Regions from separate parts of the Mesorhizobium sp. RCAM 05104 genome, predicted to be linked through region 2. Evidence: predicted binding sites of a transcription regulator. Region 2 holds the regulator's gene; the other holds the start of a gene.
The links. Region 2 encodes PhoB, which activates phosphate uptake and scavenging genes when phosphate is short. Its sites were predicted from a motif close to TGTCATNNANCTGTCAT; they were not measured.

Region 1: a site for PhoB is predicted at 1,367-1,383, ahead of AC56QP_RS29515 (acid phosphatase). Genes of this name have one in related genera too.

What each region holds. Positions count from the first base shown of each region.
Region 1 is NZ_CM185033.1:6,029,957-6,035,006, forward strand. It holds gene AC56QP_RS29510 (cytochrome-c peroxidase) at 1-1,225, opposite strand, end outside; gene AC56QP_RS29515 (acid phosphatase) at 1,471-3,009, shown strand; gene AC56QP_RS29520 (DUF922 domain-containing Zn-dependent protease) at 3,041-3,637, opposite strand; gene AC56QP_RS29525 (hypothetical protein) at 3,748-4,242, shown strand; gene AC56QP_RS29530 (YjiS-like domain-containing protein) at 4,288-4,488, opposite strand; gene AC56QP_RS29535 (hypothetical protein) at 4,551-5,050, opposite strand, start outside.
Region 2 is NZ_CM185033.1:4,425,966-4,431,015, reverse strand. It holds gene AC56QP_RS21705 (ROK family protein) at 214-1,458, shown strand; gene AC56QP_RS21700 (agmatinase) at 1,638-2,549, shown strand; gene phoB (phosphate regulon transcriptional regulator PhoB) at 2,563-3,252, opposite strand; gene phoU (phosphate signaling complex protein PhoU) at 3,272-3,979, opposite strand; gene pstB (phosphate ABC transporter ATP-binding protein PstB) at 4,005-4,808, opposite strand; gene pstA (phosphate ABC transporter permease PstA) at 4,805-5,050, opposite strand, start outside.

The DNA.
Region 1 (5,050 bases), 1.6 Mb from region 2:
CCGGTACCGGCTCGGCCTGCTGGTCCGCGTCCGTCAGCGTCTGCAGGAACGCGACGATGGCATCGATCTCGGGGTCGGTCAGTGCAGGCTTGTCGCTGGGCTTCCCGCCGAAGGGCGGATCCTGGTTGAGATTGGGCCAGTAAGCCTTTGGCAGATCGTCATATTCGCGCACCGTGCCATCGGCGTTTTTCGGGTACCAGCGGCCGGGATCGCTGTCGCGGCTGGCATAGAAGGCGACCGCGTCGCGCAGCGTGTGGAAGTATCCGTTGTGGAAGAAGCTCTTTCTCAGCGCGACGTTGCGCAGCGTCGGCGTCTTGAACAGGCCGCAATAGTCCGCCCGGCCGAGGAAGTCGGTGCGCAGCGGTCCGCACAGGCCAAGATCGAAATAAGCGGGGTCGGCATTGGCCGATATGGCCGGGTTGCGCGGCACGGCGACGGCGATCAGGCCATAGTCGGTGAACTGCGGCGGTTCGCCGTCATTGGCGGGTTCGCTCAGATGGCAGCTGGCGCAATTGCCCTTGGTCTCGTCCTCGAACAGCGCGCGGCCGCGCAGTTCCTGCGCCGTGAGCGTCGCCTTGCCGGCGAGGAAGGCGTCGTAGCGGCTGGAGTAGGGATAGAAGTCGGCGGCACTCTGCTCGAAGGTGCCCAGCGCCTCGGCGGCGGCGTCGAAGGCGTCGTCCGGGTGGTCGAACACGTCGTCGCCGAAAGCAGCCTTGAATGCATCGGCATAGGCGGCCCTGCGCAGGGCAACGGTGACGGCGGCGGCGTCCTTGTTGGCCATCTCGAATGGCGACAGCAGCGGGATCTTGGCCTGATCCTTGCCGCGGTCGACGCGGCCGTCCCAGGTCAGGCCGCCGGTCGGGCCGTTGTCGACGCTCTCGTCGCCTTCGTCCTCGGAATCATGGAAATGCTCGGTGAAGGCAGGCACCGCCTGCAGGTAGCGAAGCGAAGGCACGGCGCGCAACCCCGGCCGGTCGAGACGCGGCCCGCCCATCTCGACCGGTGCCGCCGAGGCCGGGCCGAAGGCATGATGCGGGTCATGGCAGGACGAGCAGGCCTGTTTGCCCGAGGCAGACAGTGACGGATCGAAGAACATTTTACGGCCAAGCGCCGTCAGGGCCTGCGCCCTGGCGAAGGCATCGGCCCGCGACATCGGCCCGGGATGGACGCTGCCGGTCCCGGCGCGGCCAATGCTTGCCGACAAAATCGCGGCGCTGCCGAGCATCGATGCGGCGATGATGATCCTCTTCCATTGTCCTGCCGCCATGTCGTCCGGTCCGCCTTTTCGCCCGGGACTTAAGGCCGCACTGCTACGGATTCATGACCGGTCTGCCCGCTCACGCAACCGTGTTCGCAGGCAAGGCAAATGTCACAAAGGTGACAAGGCACCGATCTAACGTTTTCATCCATGGCTCGTCGAGCGACCATGCATTGCCCCTCCAGCCATCCCCCAAGCCACGAGGCAACCCGATGACGACGCTGAAGTTCCTTACCTCGCTTTGCCTCGCCGGCACGGCGCTGGCCTCCGTTCCGGTCACCGCTTCCGCAGCGCCCCCCAACTACGACAAGATCGACACCGTCGTCGTCATCTATGCCGAGAATCGCAGCTTCGATAATCTCTATGGCGGCTTTCCCGGCGCCAACGGCCTGGCCAATCTGTCGTCCGGCCAGGTGCGCCAGCTCGACCGCGACGGCAAGCCGCTCGCCGAGCTGCCGCCGGCCTGGGGCGGCCTGACCGCCAAGGGGGTGACGCCGCCGGTGACCGAGGAGCAGTCGGCGCACCTGGCCAATGCCAGCTTCGCCATCGACGATCCCAAGGGCTTCAACGAACAGACCTCGGTGATCACGCGCGATCTCTGGCACCGTTTCTACCAGGAGCAGATGCAGATCGATGGCGGCCACAACGACAAGTTCGTCGCCTGGGCCGATTCAGGCAGCCTGGTGATGGGCCATTATGACGGCTCCGGTTTGCCGATGTGGGCGGTGGCCAGGAAATACGTGCTCGCCGACAATTTCTTCCAGGGCGCCTTCGGCGGCTCCTTCCTCAACCATTTCATGCTCGCTTGCGCCTGCGTGCCAGTCTATCCCAATGCCGATACGAGCCCGGTAAAGGGCCAGATCGCCGTCGTCGAGGCCGACGGCACGACGCTGAAGGTCGCCGACAACTCGCCGGCCTCGGCGCTTGGCGGCGCGCCGAAATTCGTCAATGACGGCGCCATCACGCCCGACTTCCATGCCGTCAACACCATGCAGCCGCCCTATCAGCCGAGCAACAACAAGCCGGCCGCGGGCGGCGATCCGGCCTTGGCCGATCCGTCCGCGGCGAGCACGCTGCCGCCGCAGCACGACATCACCATCGGCGACCTGCTGTCGCTGAAGGGCGTCGGCTGGGCCTGGTATGCCGGCGCCTGGCAGGCAACGCTCGACGGCAAGAACGCGACGCCGGTGCCGAACTTCCAGTTCCACCACCAACCGTTCAACTACTTCGCGGCTTACGCGCCTGGCACCGCCGCGCGGGTCGAGCATTTGCGGGATGGCGGCATGGACGGCGCTGCGTTCATCAAGGACATAGACGACGGCAAGCTGCCGGCCGTCACCTTCTACAAGCCGCAGGGCAACCTCAACGAACATGGTGGCTATGCCGATGTGGCAAGCGGCGACCAGCATCTCGCCGATGTCGTCTCGCATCTCGAGAAAAGCCCGCAATGGAGCCACATGCTGGTGGTCGTCACCTATGACGAGAATGGCGGCTTCTGGGACCATGTCGCGCCGCCGAAGGCCGACCGCTGGGGGCCGGGCAACCGCATCCCCGCCTTCATCATCTCGCCCTATGCGAAGATGGGTACCGTCGACCACACGCAATATGACACGACGTCGATCCTGCGCTTCATCACGGCGCGCTACGACCTGCCGGTGCTTCCCGGCATCGTCGCCCGCGACAAGGCACTGCGCAACAACGACCAGCCGCCGATGGGGGATCTCTCCGCCGCGCTCGACCTTAGCCGGTAGGGGCCGGGCGGGCCCTTGGCACGATGTGTTTCTAGCCGCCATTCACCAGGGCGAGAATGAGCTTCTGGAGATTGCCGCCCTGGCCGAACTCGACGCGATCGAAATCGCGGCTGGCCTGCCGCTGCGCCTGCGACAGTTCGGACAGCCGCTTGGTCATCTCGACCCGGATCTTGCTGCATTTGGGATCGTCGGCAACGCTGAGGCCAACGGTCGCCGCCTCGATCTTGCGCACCATGTCGACGATGGTCTCGCCATGCACCTTCTCGTGGGCGCTGACGCCGGCGATGAAAACCTCCCAGTTCTTCTGGATGGCTGGCGGCAGGGGCGCGGACGGGCTGGGCAAGGTGTAGGTGATGATGAGCTTCGGCCTCGCCGACACCAGCACGCAGGCTTCGGCTCGTGCCTGATAGTCCCTGGTCCAGGTCAGCTTGAAATTGGTGTGGGCGATGGCACGGACGACACCGAGCTTGGGGCCGTTCTCGCCGATCGATTGATAGAGCTCCGGCCCGGACTGGCCTGATATGGCGTAGGTCTCGACCTTCTCGACCGGCTTCCAGTCGGCACGGGCGGCGAGCGGCAAGGCCAGCAGGGCGGCCAGCAACAGACACAGACGAACACAGGCTCTCAACACCGCTCTCCGCGAAATCAGGACGACCCTGCCGCAGCGGGCAATGCCATCGGAAGACTTTTGCTATATGCTGCCAAGGGGTGAGGCCGCAAATGGGGAGGGGGAAAATCATGAGAGCGAACTGTCTCATAGTCGCCGGTGCGGTGGCGGCGCTGCAGGCCGCGCAGCCGGCGCTTGCCGCGTCGTGCAGCGGCTGGAGCGCGAAGATGGAGGAAGACGAGGGCGGCAAGGTGCTGACCGCTTCGGTCTGCGGCGGGCCGAAAGGCGATGCGCATCTGATGCTGGTCTGTTTCGACACGCCGGTGCTGAGCTACGACCTCGGCACCGCCGGCCAACAGTTGGAGCCCGGCATCAGCGGCTCGTTCGACTTCAAGGCCGACGGCAAGACGGTGGCGAAAACGCTGCAGCTGGAGGCCATGTACAACTATTTCACGGTGGACCTGGCCCGGGCCGATCCGCTGCTGGACCTGCTGCGTTCGAAGGGCGAGGTCAGCGTCAGCGCCGCCAAGTATGGCCACAGCAGCTTTCCGCTGAAGGGCTCGAACGCGGCAATCGGCAAGGTGCTGGCGCAGTGCGGCAAGGCCAAACCTGCGGATGGGGACTGATTGGCGGGCCTTCCGGCACCGCCAACGCCTGGTGTGACGCGGCATCTACCGCCTGGTCTCGCCATGCGCCGCGACATGGTCGATATCGGACCGGCTGATGCCGATGTCCTTGAGCATGAAGTCCGGCATCGCCTCCAGGTGACGCCGGTCACGACGGTGGCGCCAGCGGCGCAGCAGGCGTGCCAGCAAGATTGAAGCAAAACGCCATTGTCGGGCGCGCCTCGGAACGCTTTCGGTTTGGGTCATGGCTTCCTCGAAAATCCAGCGCGAAGGGCTTGCCGGCGTGGCGCCGGCAAGCCCTGACGGCTTCAATCGCCCATCTTCATCGCGTCGCACGACACGTTCGGGTTCATGTCGGCGAAGGTGCCGGTCGGGTTCCTCTTCCAGGCCCAGACATGCAGTTCATAGAACGGGCCGAGGCCGTAGCGGTTGGGGGCGCTGTTGAAGTTGAACAGCTGCCCTTCCAGCGACGCCGGGCCTTTCGAGGTGATGTATTCGACCGCCACGAGCTTGAGCTTTCCGTCGGCCATCGGCTCGTACATGACAGCCTCGGGCTTGGCGAGCTCGACCGCATCGTCCTTGAGATAGCCGGCATTGACATAGTGGATGCCCATCGCGCCGCCGGTGATGCCGCTGGCGCAGGGGATGGGTGCGTAACCCTCGGCCGTGGCCGTCGCCACGTTCTCGAAGCGGCCGTTGGCGGCACGCACCTTTTGCGCCAGGACATTCGTGTCACCGGTTACAGAGGTGTTGGCCCCATGGGCATGAACCGCCGTCAACGCGATGGCTGGCAGCATGGACAGGGCGG
Region 2 (5,050 bases):
CTCTCGGAATTTTTTTCGAGCCTCGGAATAAATAATGACAGAATAATTCGCTTCTGCCAGTATTTGGCTGGCGCGTGTCGCCCAAGGGTGGGCAGCGGTTTCGGGACGACGACAGGCGCGGGAATGACGACCTGGGGCGCGACGCGCTTCAGGCTTCGCCGACGCCTTCGGAGGGCACGAAAGGCCGCGGCGACCGGGAGGATGTGAGAAAGCATGTCGGTCGGAATCCGCCACGACGATTTGCGCCGGCGCAACCGGGCAATGGTGATTGCGGCCGTGCGCCGCGCCGGACAGCCGTCACGCACCGAGATCGCCGCGACCACGGGCCTCTCCCACTCGACCATATCGGCGATTTCCTCCGACCTGATCGGCGAAGGCATCCTGGCCGAGAGCAAGCCGAGCGAGCCCGCTTCGCTGAAACGCGGCCGGCCACAGGTCGGCCTCAGCCTCAATCCGGAAGCCGCGGCGGTGATGACCGTGGTGCTGTCTCTGAACTTCCTGTCCGTCGCCGTCATCGACTATGCCGGCCAGGTGATATCGGAGGAACAGCGCCGGCTGGAGACGCTGACGATGTCGCGCGACGCGCTTATCGGTGAATGCGTCGCCATCGTGCGACGCCGTCTCGAAGACCCCGATCTTGATGTCCGCAGCGTCGCCCGCATCGCGCTGGCCATCCAGGGCATTACCGACACCCGTGCTCGCGCCATGCTGTGGTCGCCGATCACGCCGCACACCGACATCGCCTTCGCCGACATCCTCGAGGACGAGTTCGGCATCCCCGCCACCATGGAGAACGACTGCAACATGATGGCGGTGGCGTTGCGCTGGCGCGATCCGCAGCGCTACCGTGATGACTTCATCGCCATCCTGCTCTCGCACGGCATCGGCATGGGCCTGGTGCTGAAGGGTCAGTTGTTCACCGGCACCCATTCCTCGGGCGGCGAGTTCGGTCACATGATCCACCAGCCGAGGGGCGCGCTCTGCCGCTGTGGGCGACGCGGCTGCGTCGAGGCCTATGCCGGCAACTACGCCATCTGGCGCAACGCAAGGCAGCTGGGCGAGGACACCGAGCCGGTTGCCGATGTCAGCGACGCAGACATGCGCGCTCTGGCAGCCGCGGCCCGCGACAGCGCGGGGCCCGAGCGTGAAGCCTATCGCAAGGCCGGCGAAGCGCTCGGCTACGGCCTCGGCAGCCTGTTCGCGCTGATCGATCCGGCACCCGTCGCCATGGTCGGTGTCAGCGCCGCGGCCTTCGACCTGATCGAGCCGGCATTGCGCGAGGCCATAGCCCAGACCGCCGGAGGCCAGCATTCGGAATCGATTTCCTTCGACACCGAGCCGAACGAACTGCCGCTGATCCGCGAAGGCTGCGCCATGCGCGCGCTGACCTTCGTCGACCAGGAGATTTTCGCACCGGGCGCGCAAGCACGAACGGGCGCCGGAAAGAACGTTGCCTGAGGATCAGCGCATATTCTGAACGACCGGTCGACCTGAACCGGGCTTCACGATGGGTATGATGTCAGTTAGGCGCGCCAACTGTTAGGATGCTGTCTAATTCGACACGCCCAGCCAATGCTCATCATCCCGCACCCTCAACACTGAAATTTCAGCTAAACCATCATCAGGACCACCAAGAAATGACCGCCTCGCCTCCCTTTCTCGGCTTTCCCGATTGGCTTGCCGATGGCCGTATCCCGCGCGCGGTGATCTTCGGAGCCGGCCACGGCAGCACCTATCCCGGCGAGGACAGCCGCGGCTATGCCTTGGCCGCCGACGCCATCCGCGTTGCGAGTCAGGGCGATGCCACGCTCGTCGAGCACTGGGATTTCGATCTCGGCGGCCCGCTGTTCGACGGCAAGCCGGTCTGCTGCATCGACACCGGCGACATCCCGACCACCATGCATGACAATACCGGCAACAGGGCTCGAATCCAGGCGAAAACGCGTCAGGTTCTGGCATTGCCGGCCGTACCGATCCTGCTCGGCGGCGACGATTCCGTGCCCATCCCCTTCCTCGCCGGCTTTGCGGATCACGGGCCGGTCTGGATCCTGCAGATCGACGCCCATATCGACTGGCGCGACGAGGTGCATGGCGAGCGCTACGGCTATTCGAACCCGATGCGCCGCGCGAGCGAGATGCCGCATGTCGCCGGCATCGTGCAGGTCGGCATCCGTGGCGTTGGCAGCGCGCGCCTCACCGAAATCGAAGCGGCACGGCGCTATGGCAGCCGCCTTGTAACGGCCCGCGAGGTTCACGCCCAGGGCGTCGAAGCCGCTCTCCGGCATATTCCGGAAGGGGCGCGGGTCGTCGTAACCCTCGACTGCGACGGCCTCGATCCCGGCATCATGCCGGGCGTGGCGGCGCGTTCGCCCGGCGGCCTCACCTACACCCAGGTGATCGATCTGATCGCGGGCCTCGGCAGGCGGGCCAGGATCGCGGGATTCGACCTTGTCGAACTCTATCCTCCCGCCGACATTGACAGCCTGTCGGCCCTGACCGCGGCGCGCCTTCTCGTCAATGTGATCGGCACCGTCGTCCGGCAGGTTTGAGCCCGGACTGTCCCTAGTCTTCCCTGATCGCGTAACCCGCCCCGCGGATCGTGCGGATGACATCGGGCATGCGGCCATTGTTGACCGCCTTGCGCAACCGGCCGACATGCACGTCCACCGTGCGCTCGTCGATATAGATTGTCTCGCCCCAGACATTGTCGAGCAGCTGGCTGCGCGAGAAGACGCGGCCAGGGTGGCGCATCATGAATTCCAGCAGGCGGAATTCGGTCGGTCCGAGCCGGATCTCGCTCTTCTTGCGATAGACCCGGTGCGACTCACGATCGAGCACGATGTCGCCAACCTTGAGCACGCTGGACAGCACTTCCGGCTTGGCGCGGCGCAGCAGCGCCTTGACCCTGGCCATGAACTCCGGTGTCGAGAACGGCTTGACCAGATAATCGTCGGCGCCTGTCGAAAGGCCGCGCACGCGATCGCTCTCCTCGCCACGCGCGGTCAGCATGATTATCGGCAGCCGCTCGGTCTCGGGGCGCATTCTCAGCCGCCGGCAGAGTTCGATGCCGGAAACCGCCGGCACCATCCAGTCCAGCACCAGAAGGTCGGGGACGTTCTCCTGCAGCCGGATCTCGGCCTCGTCGCCGCGCGTCACCACCTCGACCTGGTAACCCTCTGACTCCAGATTGTAGCGGAGCAGCACACCCAGCGGCTCCTCGTCCTCCACCACCATGATGCGTGGCGCGATCATCGGCTGCTCACCCCTGTCGTCATGCCGCCGGCGCGGACATTGCCGTCTCGTCCTGCTTCGGGCGATTGGCGGGCAGCTGCGTGCCGGTCAAAACATAATACGCATTCTCGGCGATGTTGGTCACGTGATCGCCGATGCGTTCGAGGTTCTTGGCGCAGAACAACAGATGCGTGCACGCGGTGATGTTGCGCGGATCCTCCATCATGTAGGTCAGGAGTTCGCGGAACACGGACGTGTACTTGACGTCGATGCGTTCGTCGTCGTTCCTGAGCTTGGCCAGCGCCGCCGCGTCGGCGGCGGCATATTCCTCGATCACACCCTGCACCTGGATCAGCACCAGTTGCGCCATCGCATCGATCGAGTGCGAAAGGTCGCGAGGCGTGACGCTGAGGCCAACGGTGCCGACGCGTTTGGCTATGTTCTTGGCAAGATCGCCGATGCGTTCGAGGTCGCCGGCCATGCGGATCGAACCGACGACATGGCGCAGATCGTCGGCCATCGGCTGACGCTTGGCGATCAATGTGATGGCGCGGTCGTCGAGTTCGCGCTGGCGCGCGTCCATGATCGCGTCGTCGGAGACAACGCGCTGTGCCAGGGCGTTGTCGGAATTCAAAAGCGCCTTGGTCGCGCCGCCGACCATCGAGCCGGCGAGATCGCCCATATCGCTGATGAGCCTGCTGATCTGTCCGAGATCCTCGTCGAAAGAAGCGACTGTATGTTCGCCCATGATCTTAGTCCTCGTATGTCTGAGCTCAGCCGAAGCGGCCGGTGATGTAGTCCTGCGTGCGCTTCTCGCGGGGCGACGTGAAGATCTTCTCGGTGCGGTCGAATTCGACCAGTTCGCCCAGATACATGAAGGCGGTCTGCTTCGAGACGCGTGCCGCCTGCTGCATGTTGTGGGTGACGATGACGATCGTGTAGTCGGCCTGCAACTCGTCGATCAGCTCTTCGATCTTGGCGGTCGACAGCGGATCGAGCGCCGAAGCCGGCTCGTCGAGCAGGATGACTTCCGGCTTCACCGCCACGGTGCGGGCGATGCAGAGCCGCTGCTGCTGGCCGCCCGAAAGACTGAGGCCGCTGGCGTTGAGCTTGTCCTTGACCTCGGTCCACAGCGCGGCGCGCTTGAGCGCCTGCTCGACACGGCCGTCCATCTCGGACTTGCTGATCTTCTCATAGAGCCTGACGCCGAAAGCGATGTTCTCATAGATCGACATCGGAAATGGCGTCGGCTTCTGGAACACCATGCCGATCTTGGTCCGCAGCAGGTTGAGATCCTGCGACCGGTCAAGGATATTCTGACCGTCGAGCAGCACCTGGCCCTCGGCGGTCTGTTTCGGGTAGAGCTCGTAGATGCGGTTGAAGACGCGCAGCAGCGTCGACTTTCCGCAGCCCGAGGGCCCGATGAAGGCGGTGACGCTGCGCTCGGGCAGCGACAGGGTGATACCCTTGAGCGCCTTGCTCTGACCGTAGTAAAAGTTGAGGTTCTTGACCTCGATCTTGGCTTTGGCGGTTGCCTCGGCGGCGATCGTCATGTCTGGAGACAACATCTGACTCATTTGTCCTCTCTGCGTCCGGTCAGGCTGCGAGCAAAGATGCTGAGCGCGAGAACCGTCAATGTGATTATGAGTGCGCCGGTCCAGGCCAGTTGCTGCCATTCCTCGTAAGGACTGAGAGCGAACTGGAAGATGGTCACCGGCAGGCTGGCCATCGGCGCGTTGAGATTGCTCGACCAGAACTGGTTGTTGAGCGCTGTAAAGAGCAGTGGCGCGGTCTCGCCCGAAATACGGGCGATCGACAG